Regions from separate parts of the Pantoea nemavictus genome, predicted to be linked through region 2. Evidence: predicted binding sites of a transcription regulator. Region 2 holds the regulator's gene; each other region holds the start of a gene.

Evidence for each region. The regulator PhoB, encoded in region 2, activates phosphate uptake and scavenging genes when phosphate is short. The targets are predictions, from matches to a motif close to CTGTCATAAAACTGNCNNAT.
Region 1: pstS (phosphate ABC transporter substrate-binding protein PstS) is a predicted target of PhoB. The motif match lies at 6,136-6,155, and genes of this name have one in related genera.
Region 3: uvrB (excinuclease ABC subunit UvrB) is a predicted target of PhoB. The motif match lies at 3,568-3,587, and genes of this name have one in related genera.
Region 4: phnC (phosphonate ABC transporter ATP-binding protein) is a predicted target of PhoB. The motif match lies at 2,440-2,459, and genes of this name have one in related genera.

Annotation. Positions count from the first base shown of each region.
Region 1 covers NZ_JBBGZW010000001.1:2,100,409-2,107,933, reverse strand. The annotation lists gene WH298_RS09670 (MFS transporter) at 123-1,361, opposite strand; gene phoU (phosphate signaling complex protein PhoU) at 1,481-2,215, opposite strand; gene pstB (phosphate ABC transporter ATP-binding protein PstB) at 2,230-3,003, opposite strand; gene pstA (phosphate ABC transporter permease PstA) at 3,047-3,934, opposite strand; gene pstC (phosphate ABC transporter permease PstC) at 3,931-4,893, opposite strand; gene pstS (phosphate ABC transporter substrate-binding protein PstS) at 4,983-6,026, opposite strand; gene glmS (glutamine--fructose-6-phosphate transaminase (isomerizing)) at 6,203-7,525, opposite strand, start outside.
Region 2 covers NZ_JBBGZW010000001.1:3,141,589-3,149,113, reverse strand. The annotation lists gene proY (proline-specific permease ProY) at 1-486, opposite strand, end outside; gene brnQ (branched-chain amino acid transporter carrier protein BrnQ) at 554-1,873, opposite strand; gene WH298_RS14345 (cobalamin-independent methionine synthase II family protein) at 2,276-3,379, opposite strand; gene WH298_RS14340 (PstS family phosphate ABC transporter substrate-binding protein) at 3,547-4,473, opposite strand; gene phoR (phosphate regulon sensor histidine kinase PhoR) at 4,560-5,870, opposite strand; gene phoB (phosphate response regulator transcription factor PhoB) at 5,891-6,580, opposite strand; gene sbcD (exonuclease subunit SbcD) at 6,778-7,525, shown strand, end outside.
Region 3 covers NZ_JBBGZW010000001.1:3,426,903-3,434,427, forward strand. The annotation lists gene bioC (malonyl-ACP O-methyltransferase BioC) at 1-244, shown strand, start outside; gene bioD (dethiobiotin synthase) at 241-912, shown strand; gene WH298_RS15745 (IS110 family RNA-guided transposase) at 978-1,940, opposite strand; gene WH298_RS15750 (ABC transporter ATP-binding protein) at 2,187-2,903, opposite strand; gene uvrB (excinuclease ABC subunit UvrB) at 3,809-5,830, shown strand; gene WH298_RS15760 (gluconeogenesis factor YvcK family protein) at 5,868-6,770, opposite strand; molybdenum cofactor riboswitch at 6,966-7,102, shown strand; gene moaA (GTP 3',8-cyclase MoaA) at 7,091-7,525, shown strand, end outside.
Region 4 covers NZ_JBBGZW010000001.1:400,410-407,934, forward strand. The annotation lists gene phnE (phosphonate ABC transporter, permease protein PhnE) at 1-393, opposite strand, end outside; gene phnD (phosphonate ABC transporter substrate-binding protein) at 604-1,530, opposite strand; gene phnC (phosphonate ABC transporter ATP-binding protein) at 1,557-2,387, opposite strand; gene phnN (ribose 1,5-bisphosphokinase) at 2,614-3,147, opposite strand; gene phnM (alpha-D-ribose 1-methylphosphonate 5-triphosphate diphosphatase) at 3,147-4,283, opposite strand; gene phnL (phosphonate C-P lyase system protein PhnL) at 4,280-4,984, opposite strand; gene phnK (phosphonate C-P lyase system protein PhnK) at 5,122-5,883, opposite strand; gene WH298_RS01970 (alpha-D-ribose 1-methylphosphonate 5-phosphate C-P-lyase PhnJ) at 5,873-6,721, opposite strand; gene WH298_RS01975 (carbon-phosphorus lyase complex subunit) at 6,714-7,525, opposite strand, start outside.

The DNA of each region.
Region 1 (7,525 bases), 1.0 Mb from region 2:
CGCTGCCACATGCAACTCCCCAACTACCCTATAGCAGCATCATCCTCCCCCACTCGTGGGGGAGGACTGAGGTGGGGGGCAGCCAGCACGCACCGAAGAAAGGACAGCCAGCACAATCCAAATCAGCCAATCGCCCCCAGCGAATCCTCGTTGCTCTGCTTCTTCGGCAGCAGGAACAGGGTGGCAACGATATCCAGCAGATAAATCAGCGCCAGCAGCGTAATCGCGGCGGTGAAAGAGATGTTGGTGGCCAGCAAACCAATCACCAGCGGACCAAAACCACCCACGCCACGCCCAAGATTAAACAACACGTTTTGTGCTGTCGCACGTGCCTGCGGCGGGAAGGTATCTGAAATCAGCGCGCCGTAGCCGCCAATCATACCGTTCACAAACATCCCCATCAGCGCGCCAGTAAACAGCATCACCGTTGGATCGCGCAGCTGTGCGTACACCACCACCATCACCACCGCGCCGAACTGGTACAGCAGGAAGATTTTCCAGCGCGCGAAGCGATCGGCCAGTACGCCAAATAGCCAGATACCGAACGTCATGCCCACCACCGTCACCGCGGTCCACAAGCCAGATTTGGTCAGGCTGAAACCGAAGTTGGAGGAGAGATAGCTTGGCATCCAGATCATCAGCCCGTAATAACCAAAGTTTTGCACTGAGCAAAGGATGAATATCCCCAGACTGGCTTTGCTGGTCGCGCGATCGGCGAACAGCAATTTAATACGCGCAGCGAAAGAGAGCTGCGGCGTTTTCTCAACGTGGCGGGTAAAGCCTTCCGGCTCGCCCATGCTGCGACGAATCACAAACGAGACCAGCGCCGGCAGCAACCCGACGAGGAACATGCCGCGCCAGCCAATCACGCTCAGCAGCGGCGGCGTGATAAAGGCCGCCAGCAGCACACCAAGCTGCCAGCCAATGCCAACCCATGCCGAGGCGCGATTGCGCTTCTCTTTCGGCCAGGCTTCGGCAATCAGCGCCATGCCGATGCCGAACTCGCCGCCCAACCCCACGCCTGCCAGCGTACGGTACGCGAGCAAGTCCCAATAACCCTGCGCCACGGCGCACAGACCGGTGAATACCGAGAACATCAAAATGGTTATGGTGAGAATACGGATGCGGCCATAACGATCGCTCAGATGACCAAATACAATGCCGCCGATCACCGCACCGATCAGTGTCCAGGTCACCAGGGAACCCGCCTGAGAAGGATCGAGCGCCAGCGAGACGCTGATCGCCGGCAGCATAAAGCCGAGTATCAGCAGATCGAATCCGTCCATCGCGTAGCCGCTGATGGCAGCCACCATGGCTTTCGCCGGCGTTATGGCTTGTTTTGTAGGAGTTGGGGAGGACATGCGGCAGCACCTTGCAGAAAAAAGTGCGCCAAGTATAAAGAGAGGGAATCGTTGAGAACAGGCAGAATTTAAGCAGGCGGCCCGTTAGCCACAGTGGCAACGGGTCGCCAAAGCGATAATCAAGAGGGTTTATTGCTACCGTCGTCACCCGACAGCAGTTCATCCAGCTTGTCGCCGCCCACATGACGGAAATCCTGACCTTTGACGAAATAGAAAATAATTTCGCAGATGTTCTGGCAGCGATCACCGATACGCTCGATGGCGCGCGCGCAGAACAGCGCGGTCAGCACGCTGGGAATGGTACGCGGATCTTCCATCATATAGGTCATCAGCTGACGCACGATGCCTTCATACTCTTTATCTACCTTCTTGTCTTCACGGTAGATTTTGATGGCTTCGTTGAGATCCATGCGCGCAAACGCATCCAGCACGTCATGCAGCATCTGCACGGTGTGATGACCGAGCGCTTCGAGGCTTACCAGCAGCGGCAGATGCTGCTGGCTGAATTTCTCCAGCGCGGTGCGGCTGATTTTCTCCGCCACATCGCCAATGCGTTCCAGCTCTGAAATGGTTTTGATGATCGCCATCACCAGACGTAAATCGCTGGCGGTAGGCTGACGTTTGGCGATGATGCGCACGCAGGCTTCATCAATCTCCACTTCCATCATGTTGACCTTCTGGTCGCCGTCGATCACGTGACGCGCCAGCTCGCCATCCTGGTTGTGCATCGCGGTGATGGCATCCATCAGCTGCTTCTCAACCATGCCGCCCATAATCATCACTTGCGTGCGAATGTGCTCCAGCTCCGCATTAAACTGACCGGAGATGTGTTTGTTCAGATTTAAATTATCCATGTGCGTCTCCTGAATCAGCCGTAACGACCGGTGATGTAATCTTCGGTCTGCTTCTGTGCGGGCTTAGTGAACAAAGTATCGGTATCGCTAAACTCAATCAGCTCGCCCAGATACATAAAAGCGGTGTGATCAGAACAACGCGCGGCCTGCTGCATGTTGTGGGTCACGATTACCACGGTGTAATCCTGCTTCAGCTCGGTGATCAGCTCTTCGATACGGCCGGTTGAGATGGGATCGAGCGCTGAACACGGCTCATCCAGCAACAGGACTTCCGGACGAATCGCGATACCGCGAGCGATACACAAACGTTGCTGCTGACCGCCGGAAAGACTGTAACCGCTCTGATGCAGCTTGTCTTTGGTTTCATTCCATAGCGCCGCTTTGGTCAGCGCCCACTGCACGCGCTCGTCCATATCGGCGCGCGACAGCTTTTCAAACAGACGTACGCCGAAGGCGATGTTGTCGTAAATCGACATCGGGAACGGCGTCGGCTTCTGGAATACCATGCCAACGCGCGCGCGCAGCAGGGCGATATCCTGATTAGATGCCAGAATGTTATCGCCATCCAGCAGGATGTCACCTTCTGCACGCTGCTCGGGATAGAGCGAGTACATTTTGTTGAAGGTGCGCAGCAGCGTGGATTTACCGCAGCCTGATGGGCCGATAAACGCGGTGACCTGGTTTTTAGTGATATCCAGGTTGATGTTTTTCAGCGCGTGAAACTTACCGTAATAGAAGTTCAGATTACGGACCTGAATTTTACCGGCTGATGAAGTCACGTTACTCATTCTCGTCTCTCATAAGCAGCGCCGCCGAAGCCGCGCCGGGAAATTAGTGTTTGCCCTTGGCGAAAATCACACGCGCCGCAATGTTCAGCAGCAGCACGCACACTGTAATAATCAGCACACCCGCCCACGCCAGGCTTTGCCATTCGGCAAACGGGCTCATGGCGAATTTAAAGATGGTGACCGGCAGGTTCGCGATCGGCTGCATCATGTCGGTGCTCCAGAACTGGTTCGACAGCGCAGTGAACAGCAGCGGAGCGGTTTCACCGGCGATACGCGCTACAGCCAACAGCACACCGGTGATGATGCCGGAAACAGAGGCTTTCAGCGTAATGGCTGAAATCATCTTCCACTTCGGCGTACCCAGCGCATAAGCCGCTTCACGCATGCTGTCTGGCACCAGACGCAGCATGTTCTCGGAGGTACGAATCACAATCGGTATCTGCAACAGCGCCAGCGCCACCACGCCGGCCCAGCCGGAGAAGTGCTGCATCTGCGCCACCACGATGGTGTAGACGAACAGACCCACCACTATCGAGGGTGCGGACAGCAAGATATCGTTGATGAAGCGAATCACTTCTGCCAGCCAGTGTTTACGGCCATATTCCGCCAGATAAATCCCGGCCATGATGCCGAGCGGCGTTCCGATGATCGTCGACCAGAAAATCAGTAAGCCACTGCCGACTAAGGCGTTGGCCAAACCACCACCGGCAGTATTGGGTGGCGGAGTCGATTCGGTAAACAGCGACCAGCTCAAACCATCGACACCGCGCGTCACTGTAGTGAAAAGAATCCACACCAGCCAAAACAGGCCGAAAGCCATGGTCAGCAGCGACAGCGTCAGGGCAATTTTGTTTTTGGTACTGCGCCACGCCTGCATTTTGCGGCGCGATGCTTCCAGCTCAGCGCGAGCCTGCACTTCAATAACGGTCATGAACGGGCTCCTTCACTCTTCGCCAGTCGCAGGATCATCAGTTTGGAGATCGCCAGCACGATAAAGGTAATCACGAACAGAATCAGACCCAGCTCCATCAGTGCCGCTACGTGCACGCCGGATTCCGCTTCAGCAAATTCGTTGGCCAGCGCGGAGGTAATACTGTTGCCCGGCATAAACAGCGATGGGCTGTCGAGCTGGTAGGTGTTCCCGATGATGAAGGTTACCGCCATGGTTTCACCCAAAGCGCGCCCCAGGCCGAGCATAACGCCGCCGATCACACCGTTTTTGGTGAACGGCAGTACGATGCGCCAGATCACTTCCCACGTGGTGCAGCCGATACCGTAAGCCGACTCTTTCATCATTACCGGCGTCTGCTCAAACACGTCACGCATCACCGAGGCGATGTACGGAATGATCATGATGGCGAGAATCACGCCCGCCGCCAGGATACCGATACCAAAAGCCGGGCCAGAGAACAGCGTGCCGACAATCGGGATATTCGACATCACATTACCAACCGGCGTCTGGAAATATTCGGCGAACAGCGGGGCAAAAACAAACAGGCCCCACATGCCGTAAACAATGCTCGGGATCGCTGCCAGCAGCTCAATGGCGGTGCCCAGCGGGCGACGCAGCCAGCCTGGCGCCAGTTCCGTCAGGAACAGCGCAATGCCGAAGCTCACCGGCACGGCAATGATCAGGGCAATAATCGAGGTGACGAGGGTGCCGTAAATCGGTACCAGCGCACCAAATTGTTCGTTCGGCGCATCCCAGGTTTTATTCCACAGGAAGGAGAAACCAAATTTTTGGATGCTAGGCCAGGAGGAGAAAATCAGGGAGACGATAATGCCACCCATCAACAGCAACACGATAAGCGCGGACAGCTTAACCAGCGCGCCGAAAATCATGTCGCCTTGTTTACCGGGGGCTTTGAACGTCGGCTTAGTGGCAGCCATAGAATTCTCTGTTCTCAGGAGGATGTCAGGGCAGCACGCATGCCGCCCATTGGGGTTGGCCAACCGTCTCGGCTGGCCAGGTAAATCGGTTACTGGTACAGCGCTTTACCGGAGCTATCTTTAATGTTGGCTTTCCACGCTGCACGAATCTGGTTAGCGACGCTTTCTGGCAGCGCTGCATAATCCAGGTCGGTTGCGGTTTTGCTGCCACCTTTGTAAGCCCAGTCGAAGAACTTCAGCACTTCGCTACCTTTCTCAGCGTTAGCCTGATCTTTATAAATCAGGATGAAGGTAGTTGAGGTGATTGGCCAGGCATCGTTGCCTTTCTGGAAGGTGAGATCCTGAGCAAAGGTTTTGCTCCAGTCTGCGCCTTTCGCCGCGTTAGCAAAGCTCTCTTCGCTTGGTGCTACCGCTTTACCGTCGGCATCAACCAGTTTGGTGTAGGTCAGGTTGTTCTGCTTGGCGTAAGCGTACTCTACGTAGCCAATCGAACCCGGCAAACGCTGTACGAAAGCGGCTACGCCGTCGTTACCCTTGCCGCCCAGACCGGTTGGCCAGTTAACGGTGTTACCTTTACCAATTTTGCTGTTCCACTCTTCGTTCACTTTCGCCAGGTAGCTGGTGAAGACGAATGAAGTACCGGAACCGTCAGCGCGGCGGACCACGTTAATGTTGGAATCTGGCAGTTTCACGCCTGGGTTCAGTTTAGTGATTGCCGGGTCGTTCCACTTTTTGATGGTGCCGAGGTAGATATCACCCACGGTTTTACCGTCGAGAGTCAATTCACCTGATTTCACACCTGGGATGTTAACCGCCAGCACCACACCACCGATGACGGTAGGGAACTGGAACAGGCCATTTTTCTGCAGATCTTCTTCTTTCATTGGCGCATCTGACGCACCGAAATCGACGGTTTTCGCGATGATTTGCTTCACGCCGCCTGAAGAACCGATACCCTGATAGTTGATTTTGCTACCGGTGGCTTGCTGATACTCGGCTGCCCACTTGGCATAAACCGGTGCCGGGAATGTCCCGCCTGCGCCCGTCAGATCGGTTGCTGCAAAAGCAGAGACCGCGCTTACTGCGAAGGTGGCGGCGAGGATTCGGGCTACGGTGCTACGCATCAGTGTCATGTTCCCTCCAGGGGATTTAAAAAAATCAGGCTCAATGCCTTTTTAGTAGGAGTTAGTGATTGCTGCTGGAGGGAAAATAGGACAGTTTGATGACAGTGAAATGTACGAAATGTGACAGTTATATGACAGCATGCGGAAATGAAGCGGGCCCGTTGCGGGCCCACTCTGATGACTGATTACTCTACGGTAACCGATTTTGCCAGGTTACGCGGCTGGTCTACATCGGTGCCTTTAATTAGCGCTACGTGATAGGAAAGCAGCTGTAACGGCACAGTGTAAAAGATCGGTGCAATCACCTCTTCTACGTGTGGCAGTGAGATGATTTTCATGCCCTCGCTGTCGCTGAAACCGGCATCCTGATCGGCAAACACATACAGCAAACCGCCGCGCGCGCGTACCTCTTCAATGTTGGATTTCAGCTTTTCCAGCAGTTCGTTGTTTGGCGCCACCACGATTACCGGCATATCCGCATCAATCAACGCCAGCGGACCATGCTTCAGCTCGCCTGCCGCATAGGCTTCGGCGTGGATATAGGAGATCTCTTTTAGCTTCAGCGCACCTTCCATGGCGATGGGATACTGATCGCCACGCCCAAGGAACAGCGCGTGATGTTTATCCGAGAAACCCTCCGCCAGGCTTTCAATCACTTTATCCTGCGCCAGCATCTGCTCGATACGGCTTGGCAATGCCTGCAGCGCATGCACAATTTCGTGCTCGGTTTCGGCTTTCATGCCGTGCAGACGACCGAGTTTCGCCACCAACATCAGCAACACCGCCAGCTGCGTGGTGAAGGCTTTGGTCGAAGCAACACCAATTTCGGTGCCGGCTTTGGTCATCAGCGCCAAATCTGACTCACGCACCAGCGATGAACCAGCCACGTTACAGATCGCCAGCGAACCGAGATAACCCAGCTCTTTCGACAGACGCAGCGCGGCCAGCGTATCGGCGGTTTCACCCGATTGTGACAGCGTGATCAGCAGGCTATTTTTGCGTACCGCGGATTTGCGATAGCGGAATTCGGAGGCGATCTCCACATCACAAGGCAGGTTGGCCAGCGATTCAAACCAGTAGCGCGACACCATGCCGGAGTTGTATGAGGTGCCGCAGGCAATGATCTGAATGTGTTCGACCTGGCTCAGCAGCTTCTCGGCATCCGCGCCCAGCTCGCTGAGATCGACTTCACCGTGATTAAAACGCCCGGTTAAGGTGTTTTTAATCGCATTTGGCTGCTCGTAAATCTCTTTCTGCATGTAGTGACGATAGATGCCTTTATCACCGGCATCGTACTGTGCGGTCGATTCGATTTCAGCACGCTTAGCGGGCTTGCCTTCACGATCGATGATAGTGATTTCGCGGCGGGTGATCTCCGCGATATCGCCCTCTTCCAGATAAACGAAGCGGCGCGTCACCGGCAGTAAGGCCAGTTGATCGGAAGCGATAAAGTTTTCACCCACGCCACGGCCAATCACCAGCGGGCTACCGGAACGCGCCGCCACCAG
Region 2 (7,525 bases):
GATGATGATGGTGGCGACTTTAAAGAAGGAGAACCAAAACTCCACTTCGCCAAACACCTTCACGCTCATCAGGTTGATGGCACCGATTATCAGCACCACGCTCAGCACCCAAATCCAGTGCGGCACCTCAGGGAACCACACGCCCATATAGATACCAAACGCCGTCACGTCGGCAATGGCCACAATCAGGATTTCGAAACAGTAGGTCCAGCCGGTGATGTAACCTGCCAGCGGGCCGAGATAATCCTGCGCATAGCGCGAGAATGAGCTGGCCTGTGGATTGTTAACCGACATCTCACCCAGCGCACGCATGATGATGTATGCCACCGCACCGCCGATGATGTACGCCAGCAGCACGCTGGGGCCTGCCATTCTAATGGCATCGGCTGAGCCATAAAACAGCCCGGTTCCAATCGCCGATCCCAGCGCCATAAAACGGATGTGGCGCGTGCTCAGTCCGCGTTTGAGCTTATTGGTTTCTTGCATAACACTCAGTACCTTGAAAATGAAAAACCACGGGCAAGCCCGTGGTCGGAATTAACAGCAGTATCGCTTACTGATGCACAGCAACCTGTTCACGTCCTTTTGCCCGATCCACCACCGCGGCAATCACCAGCATCGCCAGCGATGGCGGCAACCAGGAGAGTCCCTGATCGGCCAGCGGCAGATGCTGACTGAACAGCGGCAGCACATCTTTAAAGCTGGTGGTTTTGATGGCGTCTACGATACCAAACAGCAGGCTAACCAGCATGGTTGGCGCGATGATACGCGAGCTTTTGTTCCAGAACTTCAGGGTAAAGCTCAGCACCACCAGCACGATGCACGGCGGATAAATCGCCGTCAGCACCGGAATCGAGATCTGAATCAGATGGCTCAGGCCGAGATTCGACACCACCATTGAGAACAGACCCAGAATAAACACCAGCGCTTTATACGACAGCGGCAGGTATTGCGCAAAGAATTCCGCACAGGCGCAGGTCAGGCCAACCGCTGTCACCATGCAGGCCACAAAAATCAGCGCCGCAAGGAAGAAGCTGCCCATGCCGCCGAAGGTCTGCTGCACATAAGCATGCAGAATCTCGGCACCGTTGGCGCTCTGTGCCACCAATGCACCGCTGTCATTGCCCAGTTTGAACAACGTCAGGTAGATCAGCGTCAAGCCCACCCCGGCGATGATACCGGCCAGCATGGTGTAGCGCGTCAGCAATTTCGCATCTTCCACACCGCGTGAACGCGCTGCGTTAACGATGACGATACCGAACACCAGGGCACCCAGCGTATCCATGGTTAAGTAACCATTGACGAAACCGCTAGAGAAGGCCGCACGCTGATACTCATCGGTTGCCGGCGACACGCCGCCAGCCGGCCAGATCAGCACGGCCACGCCGAGCACAATCAGCGCAAAAATTTTCAGCGGTGCGAGGAAATGGCCTACGGTATCCAGCAGTTTGCCCGGATAAAGGGAGATGCCGATCACCAGCGCGAAGTAAATCAGGCTGTAGATAAACAGCGGCAGCGCGCCATCACCGGTCAGCGGGGCAATGCCCACGGCGAAGGAGACGGTTGCGGTACGCGGCGTGGCAAACAGCGGGCCAACAGCCAGGTAGCAGACGGTTGCCAGCAGCAAACCGGCGGCTTTGCCAATCGGTGAGCTCAACGCATCAATACCGCCGCCGACGCGCGCCAGCGCGATAACGGTGATCACCGGCAGACCAACAGCCGTAATCAGGAAGCCGAATGCAGCCACCCAAACGTGTTCGCCAGACTGAATGCCCACCATCGGTGGGAAGATAATGTTTCCTGCGCCAACGAACAGGGCAAACGTCATAAAGCCCAGCGCCAGGATATCCTTCGAGGTTAAACGATGTGTCATAAACTTCTGTACTGCCTGTAGCTGATGTTGCGGTGGAAGTTGGGTTCGTGTTGTCCTCTGGATGCGCTAAAACAAGGGCTTATCAGGCAAGACCAGCGGGTTATGCGGGCCAAATCGCTAAAGCGCAGGTGATTTAAACTACTTTTCTTCTGTTCGCAGAGGGATAAATCGACAACGGCGCAAATTAGAACGTTTATAGCGAAGAAAGGCAATACGGGATCGGAAAACCAGAAGGATATAACAGGATAGCGGGATAAAGCAGTGAATCACGGCGGAATAGCGGGCAAACACCTCAGATGATTTGCTAAAAGTTTCCTCAGCACGAGAGATCTCTTTGCATGATCTGGCCTGAAGATGCACAAAAGGCGCGATTTACGCGCCTGTTTGTTCAGGTTTACAGCATTACCAGACTGTTCTTGCTATCTCGACCACCAGACGAATCTTCTGCCACTGCTGCTCTTCGCTCAGGCTGTTGCCCTCTTCGGTGGAGGCAAAGCCACACTGCGGGCTCAGGCAAATTTGATCGAGACTCACGTACTGCGCAGCTTCCTGCAGACGTGCTTTAACCTGCTCCGCATCTTCCAGCTCACCGGTTTTAGTGGTGATCAGACCCAGCACCACCTGCTGATGACCCGGCTTGAGGAAGCGCAGCGGCTCGAAGCCACCTGAGCGCTCGTTGTCGTACTCAAGGTAGAAGGCGTCGATATTCACGCCGCCAAACAGCACTTCCGCAACCGGCTCATAGCCACCTTCGGAAATCCAGGTAGAACGGAAGTTACCGCGACACACATGCAGACCCACGGTCAGATCGGCAGGTTTCCCCTCCAGCGCCGTATTCAGCACCTCAGCATAGATGCGCGCCAGTTCCTGCGGATCTTCGCCACGCTCGCGGATCTGCTGCTGCTGATCGCTTGAGCACAGGTAGGCCCACACCGTGTCATCCAGTTGCAGATAGCGGCAGCCCGCATCATAAAACGCCTTAATGGCGTCTTTATAGGTTTGCGCCAGATCGGCAAAATACGCTTTCAGATCGGGATAAACCGTCGCATCAATCACCTTACGGCCACCGCGGAAGTGCAGCACGCTTGGGCTTGGAATCGTCATCTTCGCCACCGCATCACCGGCAATGCTTTGCAGGAAGCGGAAGTGATCGAGCATCGGGTGATTCGGGTTGAAGGCCACTTTACCCGTGACTTTCACGCCGTGCGCTTTGGTCTGTACGCCGTTGAACTGAATGCCCTGATCGGCTTCGAACAGCTCTACGCCATGCAGATCGCCGAAGAAATCGAAGTGCCACCAGGCACGACGGAACTCACCATCGGTAACGATCTGCAGACCGTTGGCGCGCTGCTGCTCGACAACGTGACGGATTTCGCGATCTTCAACCTGACGCAGCTGGTCAGCATTGATATCGCCTTTCGCGAACTGCTCGCGCGCCTGTTTAATGGCGGCGGGACGCAGGAAACTGCCAACGGTATCGGCACGGAATGGGGAATGACGTGACATCTTCTCTCCTGGCTGAGCGCATAGTTGCGTCAGGGTATAATTTCGGCTGGTTATTTTTAGCCATCTGGATGGCTATATGTCCGAGAAGAATGCCACGCTGTTACCCCTTCGGCAATAGAAGAAAATTCAGCTCACATGAAGGAATTTCATGATCAGATGCACGTTCTTCAATTTCCCTCAATGGCGGCACGCGCTTGTGCCATCTGGTTATCCGATAACGGAAGATAACCGGCTTCGCTCACCCGTCGCTGTCCCTGAGGCGACAGCACCTGATGCAGGAAAGCACTGACCAGCGGCGGCAACGGTTTGCCGGGCGCTTTATTGACGTAGATATAGAGCGGACGCGACCAGGGATAGCGGCCACTGCGGATCGATTCGGCATCCGGCATCACGCTGTCGCCGTCTGCTGTCACCACCGGCAGCATCTTCACCCCGCTGAGATGAAAGCCAAAACTGGCGTAACCGATGCTGTTAGGCGTGGCGGCAACCGCTTGTACCACCGCAGCAGAACCCGGGAATTCGGCGACGTCGGCACGGAAATCGCCTTTACACAGCGCCTGCTGCTTAAAGAAGCCCCATGTTCCCGAAGCCGAGTTGCGGCCATAGCGCTGAATGCTGCGCGTCGCCCACTGGCTAGCCTTCAGGCCAAGATCGCCCCAATGCTGCGGCACCTGCTGTGCGCCACACAGCCGGGTAATGGAAAACAGAGCATCGAGTTGTTGCGGCGCGATGCGCGGCAACGGATTGTCCTGATTGACCACCACCACCAGCGCATCCATCGCCACCGGCACCGCAAGCGGCGGATAGCCGTAGCGGGCGATAAAGAGTTGACGTTCGTCGATCTGCATCGGGCGGCTCATCGCGCCCAGTTGCGCGGCCCCGGCCGCCAGTGCGGTGGGTGCGGTTGAGGATCCCGCCGCCTGTACCTGAACATTAACGCCCGGTGACTGGCGGCTGAAATCCTCGCCCCACAAGGTCATCAAATAACCCAGCGTATCCGAGCCGACGCTGCTCAAATTGCCGGTCAGCATAGTTTGTTGGCCGTGCGCTAAAGCAGCGCAAAGCAGCAAGCAGGAGAGCAACAGCGATTTCATCAGCGATTCCGCAATTCATTAAGACGTCTATTCTGTCGCGGCACGATTTATCGCGCAATAAATTGCGCCGCTACGTCGTGCAAACCTTAGTTAACTCGCTCTTGAATCACGTTAGCCACAATCAACCGTGGCGGCAGAAGAAAACTGAAACAGGTTTCCTGATGCGGCACGCTGGTGATCTCCAATCGCGCGTTGTGATGGCCAAGCGCATGCTTCACAATCGCCAGCCCCAATCCGCTGCCGCCAGTGGCGCGTGAGCGCGCTTTATCTACCCGATAGAAGCGTTCGGTCAGGCGCGGCAAGTGCTGCTCGCTGATGCCGGGTCCGTCATCACACACTTTAAACTGCGCGCCTTGTTGGGTGCGCAACCAGCTGATGTCGATGCGCGTGCCCTCCGGCGTGTGATTCACCGCGTTGTAAACCAGGTTGGAAATGGCGCTGCGCAGCTGTTCATCATTGCCGAACACTTTGAGATGCGGATCGGTATGGAAATGGATGGTGTGGCGTCCCTGGCTCAGGGTTTCCGCTTCACGCTGCAGCAGCAGCAGCATGCCCGGTACATCCACCGTCTCTTTCAGGTCGATGGCCGGTGCCGCTTCGATACGCGACAAAGTCAGCAGTTGCTTCACCAGGCTGTCCATGCGCCGCGTCTGCTCCTGCATGGTGTGCAACGCTTTACTGCGCGTGCGCTCGTTCATCACCGAATCATCCATCATTTCCAGATAACCCTGCAGCACGGTGAGCGGCGTGCGCAGTTCATGACTGACGTTGGCGAAGAAATTACGTCGCGCGCCCTCAAGCTGGTGCATCTGGGTGACATCACGCGCCACCATCAGCCACTGCCCTTCGCTGTAAGGCATGACGCGGAATTCCATATGATGCTGATTATTGAGGATCTGCGTTAGCGGCGTATCAAATTTACGCTGGCGGATATAGCGGGAGAATTCAGGATAACGCAGTAAGTTCAGGATGTTCTGGCCGTTATCCTCCGGCCAGCGCAAGCCGAGATGCTGCTGCGCCAAACCATTACACCAGAAAATGGTGCCCTCTTCGGTGGTCAGCACCACCGCATCCGGCAGCGATTCAGCGCCGCTGCGGAAACGTTTGATCAGATTGCCCAGCTCCCGGCGACGGCGCCGATTGCGCAGCTGCATCTGATACAAACCGTAAAACAGCGGTTCCCAGCTGCCGCGTCCGGTTGGCGGCGTCATCGAACGATCGACCCACAGCCAGTGCGACAGACGCATCAGGTTTTTGAAGTGCCAAAACATCACACCGGTCACCGCAATCAGCAGCAACCACGGCAGATAGCCGAACAACAGACCGAGCACCAGCGCAGGTAAACAGACCAGCGCCAGCTCGGTCAACAGTCTCTTCCAGGAGAGTCGTTCCAGCACGGTAAAAACTCCGTTTACGATTAGTAGCGGGCAGAGAAACGATACCCTGTTCCGCGAACGGTTTGAACCATGCGATCGTGGCCGGTCAGCTCCAGCGCTTTGCGTAAACGGCGAATATGCACGTCAACGGTGCGATCTTCGACATACACATTGGTGCCCCAGACGTGGTTCAGCAGCTGTTCGCGGCTGTAAACGCGTTCCGGATGCGTCATAAAGAAGTGCAGTAATTTATATTCGGTCGGCCCCATCTCCAGCGGTGTGGTTTCGGACATCACGCGATGCGACGAAGGATCGAGGCTCAAACCCTGCATCTCAATCACCTCTTCCACCGCCATCGGTGAAATACGGCGCATCACCGCTTTAATGCGTGCCATCAGCTCTTTCGGTGAAAACGGCTTGGTAATGTAATCATCCGCGCCCACTTCCAGACCACGTACGCGATCCTCTTCTTCACCGCGCGCGGTCAGCATCATCACCGGGATGTCGCGCGTCATGGCTTCGCGCTTCAAATGCTTGATAAACTGAATCCCGCTGCCACCGGGCAACATCCAGTCCAGCAGAATTAAATCAGGCCAGGGTTCGATCAGCTTACCAATCGCGCTGTCATAATCTTCCGCCTCAATAGGCTGGTAATCATTCTGTTCCAGCACGAAACATAACATTTCACGGATGGGAGCTTCGTCTTCCACAACCAAAATGCGCTTAGCCATTATAACTCCTGCTAGTGTGACACCGTGTCACTGGGATTTGCGGCGCCATTATGCGTCAGTTTTATGACACTTTTATGAAAACACCGCCTTAAGATAGATAGATAAAAAACGGAAATGTCACAATAAAAATCTGCTTTTTTTCTTTGTGATCTTAAGTGGTTATAATTCGCCTTCGCTAAACTCAGCACGGAGCAAACATGCGCATCATTCACACCGCTGACTGGCATCTCGGCCAGTTCTTTTACAGCAAAAGTCGGGCCAGAGAACATCAGGCGTTTCTCGACTGGCTGCTGGATCAGATTGTGCAGCATCAGGTGGATGCGCTGATCATCGCCGGCGATCTGTTTGATACCGGATCGCCGCCGAGCTACGCGCGCGAAATGTTTAACCGTTTTGTGGTGGCGCTGCAGCCCAGCGGCTGTCAACTGGTGGTGCTGGCCGGTAATCACGATTCGGTCGCCACGCTGAATGAATCGCGCGAGCTGCTGGCCTGCCTGAATACCCAGGTGATTACCAGCGCGACGCCCCACGGCGAGCAGCAGGTATTAACCCTGAAGCAGCGCGATGGCGCGCCGGGGGCGCTGCTGTGCGCCATTCCTTATCTGCGTCCGCGCGATATTTTGCGCAGCCAGGCCGGCCAATCCGGGCGCGAGAAGCAGATTTCCCTGCTGGAAGCCATCGCGCAGCACTATCAGCAGTGCTTCGCCGCCGCGCAGGCGCAGCGCGATGCGTTGGAAAGCACGCTACCGATTATTGCCACCGGCCATCTCACCACCGTTGGCGTTACGAAAAGCGATTCCGTACGCGACATCTATATCGGCACGCTGGATGCCTTCCCGGCGCAGGCGTTCCCGCCCGCCGATTACATCGCGCTGGGCCATATTCATCGTCCTCAGCGCATCGCCGATAGCGACCATATTCGCTACAGCGGCTCGCCGATTCCAC
Region 3 (7,525 bases), 290 kb from region 2:
GTTTCATGCCGCCACTGTCGCCCTGCCGATGCAGGCAGAGCAGCAGATCGTTACGCTGCATTTCCCGAGCGCGCTCAGCGCGATGCGCTCCCTGAAAGGCATTGGTGCCACACATCTGCACGATGGACGCGGCGCCAGCGCCGTGACGCGTTCCCAGTTAGCCCAACTTGAACAGTATTGGCCGCAGGATCAGGCCGGATATCGCCTCAGCTATCACCTGATGTATGGAGTTTTAACGAAATGACACGTTGGTTTATTACCGGAACCGATACCGAAGTAGGCAAAACCGTGGCCAGCGGTGCGCTGTTGCAGGCAGCAAGTGCCGCAGGATTGCGCACAGCAGGTTACAAGCCGGTAGCATCCGGCTGCGAAATGACGCCGGACGGCATCCGCAACAGCGATGCGCTGGCATTGCAGCGCTACAGCAGCCTGGCGCTGCGTTACGAGCAGGTGAATCCACTGGCGTTCCTCGAACCGACATCGCCGCATATTATCAGTGCGGAAGAGGGCAGGCCGATCGCGTTTGCGGCACTGTCAGCGGGTTTGCGCGCGCTGGAGCAGCAGGCGGAGTGGATATTGGTTGAGGGCGCGGGCGGTTGGTTTACGCCGTTATCTGAGACGCAAACTTACGCCGATTGGGTGGAAGCCGAGCAGTTGCCGGTGATCCTGGTGGTGGGCGTTAAGTTAGGCTGTATCAACCATGCAATGCTCACCGCCGAAGCGGTAAAAGCGCGCGGGTTACGTCTGGCGGGCTGGATAGCTAATGATATCCAGCCGCCGGGCAAACGCCATCAGGAATATATCGCCACGCTGCGACAACGTATTGACGCGCCGTTGCTGGGTGAGATCCCGCATCTTACTGATGAGGCGCAGCAGGCCGAGTGCGGGCGCTATCTGACACTACCGCAATAAACCAGGTCGCCATAAATGGCGACCCTACGGTGCTTGATGCGGTTTTGTAGATACCGTCTTGCCAGTTACCTGGCAAGACATATTTTGGTATCGAACGGACGGCCTGATTTCAGCACACCATAAGCCAGCTGGAGCAGCTTCTTCATCGCCGCGCATACCACGACTTTTCCCGTTTTCCTGCCCGCATCCAGACGGTTCTTCAGCGAGATGACCGCCGGATTCCACCTCATTGCCACTATCGCTGGCATGTACAACGCCTTACGCATCGCGCTGTTCCCCATCTTCGATATCCGGCTTTTGCCTTTCCACTCGCCGGACTCCTGCCGCATCGGGTTCAGACCCACCCACGCCACAAGCGCCTTGCTGCTTCTGAACCTCGACATATCGCCCATATACGCCAGCATCGTGCTGCTCAGCACGCCCGCGATACCCGGGATAGATTCAAGCAGCTCTTTGTTCTTTTTAAGGTCCGGGTCATTATTGATATGGTCGTTTATTGCCCGCTTTGTTTCGTCTATCTGCGCATCCAGCGCCGCAATGACCACGCGGATTGAGGGCTGCACTACCGCATCCGATATCTCCAGACGGTTCTCTTCCATCTGCCGCATTTCCTGAAGGTTCGTCAGGCGCTTCACCAGCGCTTTCAGCCTGCGCTCATTGAGTGGTGCCGGCTGCCACAGCGAGGGGCCGTGCATTTTGCAGTAGCGCGCTATCATGCGCGCGTCGTCCTTATCCGTCTTATTACGGTTCAGTTCGGCCTGGCCAAAGCGCTTAATGCGCGCCGGATTTTCCACGCTGACGTCATAGCCCTCATCGTGCAGGAAGGTGGCCAGCGGCTCGCTGTACGCGCCGGTGGCCTCCATGCAGATATGGCAGCAGCCGAACGGCCCCAGCCATTTCTTCAGGGCGCTGAAGCCTTTAGGCGTGTTGGGGAAGACTTTGGTTTTGTAAGACGTCTCGCCTTTCCAGACGGCCACATCAAACTTTTTCGAAGCAATATCAATACCGACGGGCATACGTGTTTGCATAGATTCTCCTTAACAGCATCAGGGAAACCGCCATGACCATCCTTATGGATGCGTGCTCGAAGCACAGGATACCGTCCGGTCTTGAAGGCGGGAGTTAAGTTGCCGGGGATGAATCTACTAAGCAGGCTTTGTGCCCAGGGGTCGCCCCCATCTCACCAGCAACTTCCCGATGATCAGTCGGGGATCATAGCACCCGGAGGAGAATGATCGAGATATAAGGGTCGCCATTTACGGCGACCAGGATATCTAGGTCGCGGTTAACCACTTACTCACGGTAACGTCATCCAGCTGCGCCACTTTGCCGTGCGCTACGTTGCGTCCGCGATGCAGCAGCAGGAAGTAGTCGGCGACGCGACGAACGAAGGATACGTGCTGCTCCAGCAGCAGAATCGTCAAACCATATTCCCGGTTGAGCCGACGAATCAGATTGCCCATCTCCTCCTCCAGCCACGGCGACATCCCTTCCGTCGGCTCATCCAGAATCACCAGCTTCGGTTGCAGCACCAGCGCGCGCGCCAGCGCCAGATGTTGCTGCTGATCCATCGGTAACTCGCCGCTGCGTTGATGGCGCAGTGAATAGAGCGCAGGAAACAGATCAAACACCATTTCAGGAATGGCGCGGCTGCGATCGTCCTGTGCCGCCATCAGGGCAATCAGTAGGTTATCCTCCACGCTCATCTGCGAGAAGATATGCCGACCTTGCGGCACATAACCAATGCCGGTGCGGGCGCGCAGTTCCGCGGGCTGCAGCAGCAAATCTTCCGGGGGGGAGCCATCCTCCTGCCAGGTCATTGAACCGCTGTTAATCGGCAAACGACCCATGATGCAGTTCACTAACGTGGTTTTGCCCATGCCTGGACTGCCCAGCACGCCCGTGCAGGTGCCGGGTGGCAGATCGAGATCCACATCCCATAGGATGTGGTTTTGACCGTAAAACTGATTCACCGAACGTAAACTCAGCATCTGACATACTCCTTCCAGATTATTAGCCTGAATGCTCCCGCTCTGTGTCGTCTGGCATACAGTCGTGCACGATTGATGGACACCATTGTCGTCGGCAATAGCCGATATGGACTCGTCACTCCATACCGCTAATCATTGCAATTCCCAGGCCAGGTTAAAGATATAAGCGGGTCATCGTCTGAAACCGAGCAAATAAGCGCTTAAAAGTTGAGTAACGCTTAACAATTCCAGACGGTAATAAATTCGACTGCACTTTGACGGTGCTGACTACTCAACGTTTCTGGTGCATCTGATCGTTCGTAAAGCACGCACTGAAGAAATAAGTGGCCTTAACGGCGGGTTTTTCTACGCGGAAACGCCCGTTGATGGGCAAAAAGAGGAGGTTAATGCGACACGCAATGGGAGAAAAATAAATACGAAAATAAATTTTTTCGCCCTTAAAAAGACGCGGGAGAAAATTATACACAGCTGATGGGCTCGGGGCTGGATTCACTTATCCACCATTACTGTGGATAACCTTGTGCATTAGCGACTGAAAACCGGGCGCAAGCGAGTAAATTCGCGGCCTTCATACATTATGATGAGAATCTGGGCTTTTAGGTGAAATTTAATTAAAACAGCAGGTTAATTAAAATCAAGCATGCGATTTATCTGCCTTGTCATCAGACTGCAATTTAATGACACTCTATTGACAAATGTTAAAAGCGTCCTCCCTTTGGGGATAACATTGCGCAACAACAGCTTGCTGCTTGCCGCATAAATTGCACTGAAGAAAATCATCGGCACGTGCCATAATCGTGCAAGGTTACTGTAATTATGTCCAGTATTTTTTTCTGGCAAATTCGTCATAGCAGAGTAGAATTAGCAGCCTGCCCGCCGACTTCATCTGCTGGAACCGCCAAAACATGAGCAAAGCCTTTAAACTCAACTCCGCTTTCAAGCCTTCAGGCGATCAACCTGAGGCCATTCGCCGCCTTGAAGAGGGCCTTGAGGATGGGCTCGCGCATCAAACGCTGTTGGGCGTAACCGGCTCAGGTAAAACCTTTACCGTGGCGAACGTGATAGCTGACTTGAATCGGCCGACCATGGTGCTGGCGCCGAATAAAACCCTGGCAGCGCAGCTGTATGGCGAGATGAAGGAGTTCTTCCCGGATAACGCGGTGGAGTTTTTCGTCTCTTACTACGATTACTATCAGCCTGAAGCCTATGTGCCGAGCTCTGACACCTTTATCGAGAAAGATGCGTCGGTGAATGAACACATTGAGCAGATGCGTCTCTCGGCCACCAAAGCGCTGCTCGAGCGTCGTGATGTGATTGTGGTGGCCTCGGTTTCTGCCATCTACGGTTTGGGCGATCCCGACCTCTATTTAAAAATGATGCTGCACTTAACGCGCGGCATGATTATCGATCAGCGCAGCATTTTGCGTCGACTGGCGGAGCTGCAATATGCGCGCAACGATCAGGCTTTCCAGCGCGGGACTTTCCGCGTACGTGGCGAAGTGATTGATGTGTTTCCGGCCGAATCGGACGATATTGCGCTGCGTATTGAGCTATTTGACGAAGAAGTTGAGCGGTTGTCGCTGTTCGATCCGCTCACCGGCCAGATTGACTCCGTCATTCCACGCTTTACCGTCTATCCCAAAACGCACTACGTGACGCCGCGCGAGCGCATTCTGCAGGCGATGGAAGATATCAAAGTTGAGCTGGTGGATCGCCGTAAGGTGCTGCTGGAGAACAATAAGCTGCTGGAAGAGCAGCGCATTTCTCAGCGTACCCAGTTCGATTTAGAGATGATGAACGAGCTGGGTTACTGCTCCGGTATCGAAAACTACTCGCGCTATCTTTCTGGCCGTGGACCGGGCGAGCCGCCTCCGACCCTGTTTGATTACTTACCGGCAGATGGTTTGCTGGTGGTCGATGAATCGCACGTGACCATTCCGCAGATTGGCGGCATGTATCGCGGCGACCGGGCGCGTAAAGAGACGCTGGTGGAGTATGGCTTCCGCTTGCCGTCGGCGCTGGATAACCGCCCGATGAAGTTTGAAGAGTTTGAGGCTTCAGCGCCGCAAACCATTTATGTCTCGGCGACACCGGGCAACTACGAGCTGGAAAAATCGGGCAGCGAAGTGATCGATCAGCTGGTGCGTCCAACCGGCCTGCTCGATCCGATTCTCGAAGTGCGTCCGGTGGCGACGCAGGTCGACGATCTGCTGTCAGAAATCCGCAAGCGTGTGGAGATTAACGAGCGCGTGCTGGTTACGGTGCTGACCAAGCGCATGGCGGAAGATCTCACCGAATATCTGGTAGAGCACGGCGAGAAGGTGCGCTATCTGCACTCTGATATCGATACCGTAGAGCGTATGGAGATCATCCGCGATTTGCGCCTCGGCGAATTTGATGTGCTGGTCGGCATTAACTTGCTGCGTGAAGGGTTAGATATGCCGGAAGTGTCGCTGGTGGCGATTCTGGATGCCGATAAAGAGGGCTTCCTGCGTTCTGAGCGCTCCCTGATTCAGACCATCGGCCGCGCCGCGCGTAACATCAACGGCCGGGCTATTCTCTACGCCGACAAAATTACCCCGTCGATGGAGCGCGCGATGGGCGAAACCGAGCGCCGTCGCGAGAAGCAGCAAAAATACAACGAAGAGAACGGTATCGTGCCGCAAGGGCTCAACAAGAAGATCACTGATATTCTTGAGCTCGGCAAAAATGTGGTAAAAACGCGCGGCAAAGGCAAAACCGCCTCGCGCACTGCGGCAGAAGCAGAAGCCAACTACATGGCGCTTACGCCACAGGCGATGCAGAAGAAAATTCACGAGCTGGAAGGGCAGATGCAGCAGCATGCGCAAAATCTGGAGTTCGAAGAGGCGGCCAGCGTGCGCGATCAGTTACATCAGCTGCGCGAACTGTTTATTGCTGCTTCGTAGTGCCTGCGTAGGGTGCGCATAAATGCGCACCTGGAAGCTAAACCGCTTGAATCGCGTGTTCCAGCGCGATGCGCAGCAGCTGGCGATCGTGTCGATATTTAATATCGGCGGCTTCCAGCGGTTCGCGAATGATTAAGCGTTGTTCCACACCGGCAATATCCGCTGACGGCCCGACGACAATCGCATCAATCACCCGCTTGCCAATGGCTTTTTCCATAATCGCCAGCTTATCCGCGACATTCAGACTGGCGGCTGCCGGGCTCAGTTCGCGACCAAGATTGCCGATAAACACCATGGTGGCAGGCGTGCGACGCAGCGCACGCGCCATATCTTCCATCAACAAAATGGGCATCAGGCTGGTGTAAAAACTGCCAGGGCCGATCAGAATCAAGTCGGCTTCGCCTATTGCCTCGATCGCTTCACGCGTCGGCTGCACGTTGGGATGCAGCATCAACTCTTCGGGCGGCTGTCTCATTTCATCAATCGCAGTTTCGCCGTATACCATATTCCCTTCGCCATCCTGAGCCACCAGATCGACCGGCTGTTCCGACATGGGGATAAGAAATGCATCGACTTTGAGCAGATTGCGAATGATGTTAATCGCCTCCAGTGGCCTCACGCTGAGGTGATCCAGCGCTTTAAGCATCAGATTGCCAAGGTTGTGGCCAGCTAACTCGCCGTTACCGCTAAAGCGATACTCAAACATCGCCGTCGCTACGCTAGGTTCGGTGATCAATTGATTGATGCAGTTGCGCATATCACCCCAGGCAATGCCGCCTTCCGAGCGGCGAATGCGGCCGGTGGAACCGCCATTATCGGTGGTGGTGACAATGCCGGTTAAGCGCGAGCCTAACGGTGCTAACGCTGACATCACGCGGCCCAGGCCGTGTCCGCCACCCAATGCCACTACGCGATCCAAATCTGCCAGGGTTCGATTCATGTTTCTCCTTTGTTGCTGACGTCCTCGCGTTGAGGCGTAGTTGAACTGATGTGCATCAATATCTGTGAGATATTTTACCGTATCCTGTCGCGAAAATGCGGTGAAAATACGTTATGTATCAATATATATAGCGAAATTCACTGATGGATGCTAATCGCTAATCGCGCTACCATTCGTTTTAACCGTGTTGTCCACAATGACAACAAACTCCCAAGCCTGGTTTCCTAAGTCGTTAATGATATGGAATGCAGGCCGCAGCCTTGAGCTGCCAGGGTGCAGAAAGAAATGACTGCATCTCCCGACTTTGGAAAGGTGTTCAGGTGCCACAATTTACAGATGCCTACGCGCGCAGCTTTTACTATCTGCGCCTGTCGGTCACGGATGTGTGTAACTTCCGTTGTACCTACTGCTTGCCGAACGGCTACAAGCCGAACGGAACGCACAACAAGAGCTTTCTCTCGCTGGATGAGATTCGTCGCGTGACGCGTGCCTTTGCGGCCGCGGGCACCGAAAAAGTGCGTCTGACCGGCGGCGAGCCCTCCATGCGCCGTGATTTTATCGACATTATCGCGGCAGTGCGCGAAAACGACGCCATCCGCCAGATTGCGATGACCACCAACGGTTACCGCATGGCGCGCGATGTACGTGCCTGGCGCGCAGCCGGCCTCACCCATATTAACGTCAGCGTCGATAGCCTCGATGCGCGCCAGTTTCACGCCATAACCGGACAGGACAAATTTGCCGAGGTGATGGCG
Region 4 (7,525 bases), 2.7 Mb from region 2:
GCGGATCGCCATGCGCAGGCTGCGCGGCGTTTGGGTGTTATCGGCGGCGAAAAACGCCAGCACACCAGCAACGCCGACCGCCACGATGGTCGACGACAGCGCCAGCTGCAAGGTTTCCCAGATCAGCGGCAGCTGGAAGTGCAGACGATAGCCCCAATAGGCCAGCGAACCTTCGGTTTTGCCATCAGCGAACAGCAACGACAGGTGCAGCACCGGCAGTGTTTCACCGATGTAGTCAAAGAAGTGTGGCAGCGATTGCCAGATGGTGAGCAGATTGAATTCAGCCATCTTGCCCGCGGCCAAATAAAGCGCCAGCAACAGCAGCGACCACAGCAGCGAGTCGCGTTTTTGCTGGCGGCGGATGCGTTGGTAGTAGTGTTCGAAATCGGTCAAGAGGGAGATTCCTGTTGGTTGGGGTGGTGTGCTGGCTGGTTCGTGCTGGCTGTCCCCCATCCCGGCCTTCCCCCACTTGTGGGGGAAGGAGACGTTGCCACATGCAGCTGCATAAGCAACATATGGCAGCATCTTCCTCCCCCGCTCGCGGGGGAGGACCGAGGAGGGGGACAGCCAGCACTATCCCTGCAGCAGCGAGCACCCAATAAATTACCCGCGCGACCCTTTCATCAAATCACGCTTCATATCGATAATATTCTGATAATCCGCCACGGTTGCCGGGCCGATGTGCTGGGCACCGCCCACCGCTTTAACAAAGCAGCCGTGATCTTCTTTATCCAGTTTCTTGATGGTTGCCACCACTTTCGCTTTGAAGTCAGCGGGCAAGTTGTTGCTCACCAGAATCGGGCCGTTCGGGATCAGCGGTGACTGCCAGATAATGCGGATTTGCTTCATCAGATCCGGATGATCCATACGAATCAAACGACCAAAGGCGCCGGAGGTATAACCGCTTTCGCGGTCGCCAATCAGCGACGTCCAGGTCACCGCGCCGTCAAACTGACCGTTCAGCACGCCGAGGATGTCCTGCTCGTGGCCGCCCGAGAAGGTCACGCTGGAGAAGGTGTTGTTGTACTTGTCATCAACCGAGCCGCCGAACGCTTTCTTAAATGCCTGGTTTGGCATCAGGAAGCCGGAGGTTGAATCCGGATCGGCCATGCCGAATGATTTGCCCTTCAGGTCTTCCAGCTTTTTGTACGGGCTGTCCGCTTTAACGATCACCACCGAGTGATAGCCCTGGGAACCGTCTTTGTCATCCACCACAATGCCGACTACATCTACCGCTTTTGGGTTCTGCAGATAAACCGAAGCGTAAGAGGCTGGCGACATACTCAGTACCAGATCGATTTTGTTGCCCAGCAGGCCCTGAATCACGCCGGAGTAGTCAGACGAGTTGCGCAGTTTGGTATCGACCTGCAATTCTTTATCGAAGAAATCTTTCACGCATTGGTTATCGCCAATCTGCTGCGTGGCGTTCTGGCCGCCAAGAATGCCGAGATTCAGTTCTTTTGGTGCTTCCGCTGCGTTAACGCCAAAAGCCATCGCAATAGTCAGTAAAGCTAAAGAGGTCAGTTTCATTGGTGGTTGTTCTCTTGCCGTGGAAGTTAGTGGAGCTGGTTAATTTCGTCGCCGTACAGCTCATGCATCAGGCCGTCGGTCAACTGGGAAGGATGTCCATCAAACAGCACTCTGCCGCGCTGAATGCCGATAACGCGGGTGCAGTAGCTTTTCACCAGTTCGATTGAGTGCAGGTTGACCATCACGCTGATGCCCTGCTCGCTCACCTGGCGCAGCACGTCCATGATGCGTTTGGTATTTTTCGGATCGAGTGACGCCACCGGCTCATCCGCCAGCAGAATGCGCGGGTTCTGCATCAGCGCCCGGCAAATCGCCACGCGCTGCATCTGGCCGCCAGAGAGGTTTTCCGCGCGCTGCAGCGCCTGCGGCAGCATGTTCATCCACTGCAACAGCTCGATGGCGCGGGCGCGGTCAGTTTCGGAAAACACTTTGAAGAACGATTTGAGCGTTGAGGTCTGGCTTAAACGCCCCAGCAGCACGTTGGTCAGCACATCGAGGCGCGGCACCAGACAGAAATCCTGGAAGATCATGCCGCATTCGCTGCGCCATTCACGCATCTGGCGGCTATTCAGCGTCACCACATCGCGATCCACTTCGCCCTGGCGATTGCTAAGAATCGCGCCCTGTGAGGCGCTGATAGTGCCGTTGAGCATATGCAGCAGCGTCGATTTGCCTGCGCCTGAGCGGCCAATCACCGCCACCAGCTCGCCCGCATGCAGATCGAAGCTCACATTATCCAGCACCAGGTTGGCGCCGTACGCTTTGCACAATCCCTGCACCGACAGCACCTTGTTGCCCTGCCCGGTGAGGGGCGGAAAAGGATTGTCGACGACGGTTTTCAGTAATGCTTGTGCCATGGTGCACTCCATCTCTTCTGAGCGGTTGATTGCCCGCTATTACGGGCAAATCGCATGAAAGCTTGATGACAGTAAAATGATTAAACGGTGACAGCGCGTTTTCACGGCAAAGCGTGGTGATCGGCACCGCACCCATCCGGGCATTGCGCAATAAATTGCGCCGCTACGGATGGTGCGAATGGTGAGAACGAGACATACAAAACGCACGTATCCGTAGCGGCGCGATTTATCGCGCACCTAGCAAATGTCGCAGCTGCTCGAGCGTATCGCTCAGCGCACCATCGTTGTTCAACGCATAGCAGTGCGCCGGCAAGGGTTCGGCCGCGCGCGCTAGCCTCTTCTCGATTTCCGCTTCCGACTCGCGCCCACGTTGGCGCAGCCGCTGTTCCAGCACCGTTGGCGACACCTGCAACACCAGCGGCAACAGCTGGGCACCGTAATGCTGCTGCACCCGCGGCAGATGCAGACGCGAACCGTTGACCAGCACGTTAAGTCCCTGCGCCAGCCACAGATCGATCTCCTTACCCAGCGCATAGTGCAGGCCATGCGCCTGCCAGCTGACGGCAAACAGACCGAGCGCTTCACGCCGCCGGAACTCCAGCTCGCTCAACGCCACATGGTTCTCGCCGCCGGCATCGGCCGCGCGCGTAATGTAGCGATGGGCGATCAGCAGGTTATCCGGCGGCGCCTCACGCAACGCATTCAGCAGACTGTCTTTGCCCGCGCCCGAAGGCCCGGTCAGCCAGATGAGGCGCGCCATCAGAACACCAACTTGCCTTGCGACCAGACGTGACGAATATGCGAATGTCCGTGATCGGTATGCGCCAGCACCAAATCGGCACGCAGCCCTTCGGCGATGCGACCGCGATCGTGCAGGCCAATGGCCTGTGCCGGATTACGCGTCACCAGCGCCGCCGCCTGCGGCAGCGTCAGCGTATTGCGTTCATCAGCGACCAAACGGAACACCGCGTCGAGCAGACTGGCGGGATAATAATCGGAGGAGAGAATATCCAGCAGGCCGTGGCTGGCGAGTTGCGCCGCCGCCACGTTGCCGGAGTGCGATCCGCCGCGCACGATGTTAGGCGCCCCCATCAGCACCTGCATGCCACATTCCCGTGAGGCGCGCGCCGCTTCCAGCGTGGTGGGGAATTCGGCGATGGCGCTGCCGACATCATGCGATTCGGCGACGTGTGCCGCCGTGGCATCATCGTGGCTGGCCAGCGGAATGCCGCGCGAACGGCACAAACTGGAGATGGCATTGCGGTTCGGCGTCGAGAACTCAGCGGCCAGCGCCAGCTGTTCGCGCTCAAACTGATCCATCTGCTCGTCGCTGAGCTGATATTTGCCCTGATAATAGGTGCGATACATCTCCAGCGAGGCGTACTGGCGCTGGCCCGGCGAGTGATCCATCAGCGACACCAGCGACAGCTCCGGCGTATTCATCAGCGCTTCAAACAGCGGCAGCGTGGTGTTGTGCGGCAGCTCGCAGCGCAGATGCAAATGGTGATCGGCGCGGTTAATCCCTTTGCGATTGCTGTCCTGAATCGCGTCGATCATTTTCGTCAGATTATCCAGACGATGGCCGCCATCACGCACGTCGCCGACGCCAATCGCATCCAGCACCGTGGTAATGCCGCTGGAGACCATCAGCGCATCATGGCTGCTCATCGCCGAGTGCACCGGCCAATCGACTTTCGGGCGTGGCGTGAAGAATTTATCGAGGTTATCGGTATGCAGCTCCACCAAACCCGGCAGCAGGAAGGCGTTTTCGCCATCCAGTGCACCCGGCAGCTGACTAACGCTGTCGCTGAAGCTGGCAATGCGTCCATCGCGGATCTCCAGCGATCCGGCCACCACTTCCTGCTCCAGCACCAGCCGGACGTTATTAATAATCATGCTTCTGCTCCTGTGTTGACTGGCTGCATGACGTGCAGGCGATCGGCGACGCGCTCGCGCACCGCTTCGTCATGGAAAATACCGACAATAGCGGCACCACGGGCGCGCGCCTGCTCAATCAGTTCCACCACCGCGGCGCTGTTGGCGCTATCCAGCGAGGCGGTCGGCTCATCCAGCAGCAGTACTGGATAGTCGGCGATAAATCCGCGCGCGATATTGACGCGCTGCTGCTCACCGCCGGAAAAGGTCGACGGCGCTAGCGACCATAAACGCTCCGGCACGTTGAGGCGCGTTAGCAGCTCTTTGGCGCGCTTTTCGCAGAAGGCGCGTGCGGTACCGCGCTCCAGCAGCGGCTGCATGACGATTTCCAGCGTCGGCACGCGCGGAATAACGCGCAGAAACTGGCTGACCCAGCCAACGGTATGGCAGCGAATCGCCAGAATCTGCCGCGCGGGCGCACTGGCCATGTCGATCCATTCACCCTGATGTTGCAGCCAGATATGGCCGCTGTTGGCCTGATAATTGCCGTACAGCGCGCGCAGCAGCGTCGATTTTCCGCTGCCTGAGCGGCCATGCAGCACCACGCATTCGCCGCCGCTGACTTCAAGATTGGCATTCTGCAGCACCGGCAGCGCGGCGCTGCTCTGGTTGTGCAGCACAAAAGTTTTGCTGAGTTGCTCTACGCGCAATAAAGGTTGCATGTTGATGTCCTGATGAATTCATTCATTGCCTGCACAGCATCGTAGCGGCGCGATTCATCGCGCGTAGTTGCGACACCGTGCCTGCGTATGCGCAATAAATTGCGCCGCTACGGAATGTGCTCGCCTTCATCGCGCGATTAACTCAGCACCGACGAAACCAATAACTGGGTATACGGATGATGCGGATCGTCCAGCACCCGATCGGTCAACCCGCTCTCCACCACGCGACCCTGCTTCATCACCAGCAGGCGATGCGCCAGCAAACGCGCCACGCCGAGATCATGGGTGACAATCACCACCGCCAGATTCAGCTCACGCACCAGCGTACGCAGCAGATCCAGCAGGCGCGCCTGCACCGATACATCCAGACCGCCGGTCGGCTCATCCATAAACACCAGCGTCGGCTGCGTCACCAGGTTGCGCGCAATCTGTAAACGCTGCTGCATGCCGCCGGAGAAGGTGGTGGGCAGATCGTCGATACGGTTGGCGGGGATTTCGACATCCTGCAGCCAGCGCATCGCCTCTTGACGGATATCGCCATAATGGCGATTGCCCACCGCCATCAAGCGCTCGCCGATGTTGCCACCCGCCGTCACCTGCGGACGCAAACCATCCAGCGGATGCTGATGCACCACGCCCCATTCGGTGCGCAGCAGGCGGCGACGATCGCTCTCGCTCAGCTGATAGAGATCCTGCGCGCGATAGAGAATGTTGCCCTGCTGCGGCGCTAACCGCGCCGACAGGCTGCGCAGCAGCGTGGTTTTGCCCGAACCGGATTCCCCGACAATGCCTAACACTTCGCCGGGATAGAGTTCAAAACTCACCTCTTCAAAGCCTTTGCCTGGCGCATAAAGGTGGGTGAGATTGTTGACCGCAAGCAGCGGCTGTTCACTGTGCATGCTGTTGTTCCTGCTGCTGGTGGCAAAAATCGGTATCGGAGCAGACAAACATGCGCGTACCGGCGTCATCCATCACCACCTCGTCAAGGTAGCTGTGGCGCGAACCGCATAGCGCGCAGGGTTCATCCCACTGCTGCACGCTGAACGGGTGATCGTCGAAGTCGAGGCTCTCCACTTTGGTGAACGGCGGCAGCGCATAGATGCGTTTTTCACGTCCGGCACCAAACAGCTGTAGCGCTGGCATCATGTGCATCTTCGGGTTGTCGAATTTAGGGATTGGCGACGGATCCATCACGTAGCGATCGTTGACCTTCACCGGATAGGCATACGTCGTCGCGATATGGCCATAACGGGCGATATCTTCATACAGTTTCACCTGCATGATGCCGTACTCCTCCAGCGCATGCATGGTGCGGGTTTCGGTCTCGCGCGGCTCGATAAAGCGCAGCGGTTCCGGGATTGGCACCTGGAAAATCAGGATCTGATCCTCCTCCAGCGGCGTTTCGGGAATGCGGTGACGCGTCTGGATCAGCGTGGCATCAATCGTGCGTTCAGTGGTGGCCGCGCCGCTGACGCGCTGGAAGAAGCGCCGAATCGATACCGCGTTGGTGGTGTCATCGGCGCCCTGATCGATCACCTTCAGCACATCGGCGTCACCAATAATGCTGGCGGTGATCTGAATGCCGCCGGTGCCCCAGCCATACGGCATCGGCATTTCGCGTCCGGCAAACGGCACCTGATAACCGGGAATCGCTACCGCTTTTAATATTGCGCGGCGGATGGTGCGTTTGGTCTGCTCATCCAGATAACCGTTGTTGTAGCCGGTTAACTCACTCATGGTTCTGCTCCTGATGCTGTTGGCGCAGCCGTTTCAGCAGCTCAAGCTCCGCCTGGAAATCGACGTAGTGCGGCAGTTTCAGGTGCGAGACGAAGCCCGCCGCTTCGACGTTGTCGGCATGCGACAGCACAAACTCTTCGTCCTGCGCCGGACCGGCAATGCGTTCGTTATACTCCGGTGCCTGCAGCGCACGATCCACCAGCGCCATCGCCATCGCTTTGCGCTCGGAGCGACCAAACACCAGGCCGTAACCGCGCGTGAAGTGCGGCGCGCTGCGGGTTTCGGTGGTGAAGCCATTGACCATTTCGCATTCGGTCAGCAGGATTTCGCCAATCTCGATGTCAAACCCCAGCTCTTCCGGGCAGATCGAGACGCTGAGATAGCCGGTGCGAATTTCGCCGGCGAACGGATGGTTACGGCCGTAGCCGCGCTGCGTCGAGTAGCCGAGTGCCAGCAAGAAGCCTTCGTCGCCGCGCACCAGCTGTTGCAGACGCGCCGCGCGCGTCGCCGGATAACCGGGCGGCTCGCGGGTGATGTCGCACGGTTCGCTGCCGTCATCCTCTTCGCGTGCCGCCAACCCTTCGTGGGTCATCATGCTGAACACGTGCGGACAACGTTGCGGCAGCGCCTGATCGTCACGCGGCGCGGCGGGCGTTTCGCCATTGGCCAGCAGGGTAAAATCGAGCAGACGATGGCTGTAATCATAGGTTGGGCCGAGCACCTGGCCGCCGGGCAGATCTTTGTAGACGGCGGAGATACGGCGCTCAAGGCGCATCTCATCGGTTGCCAGCGCCAGGCTGTCGG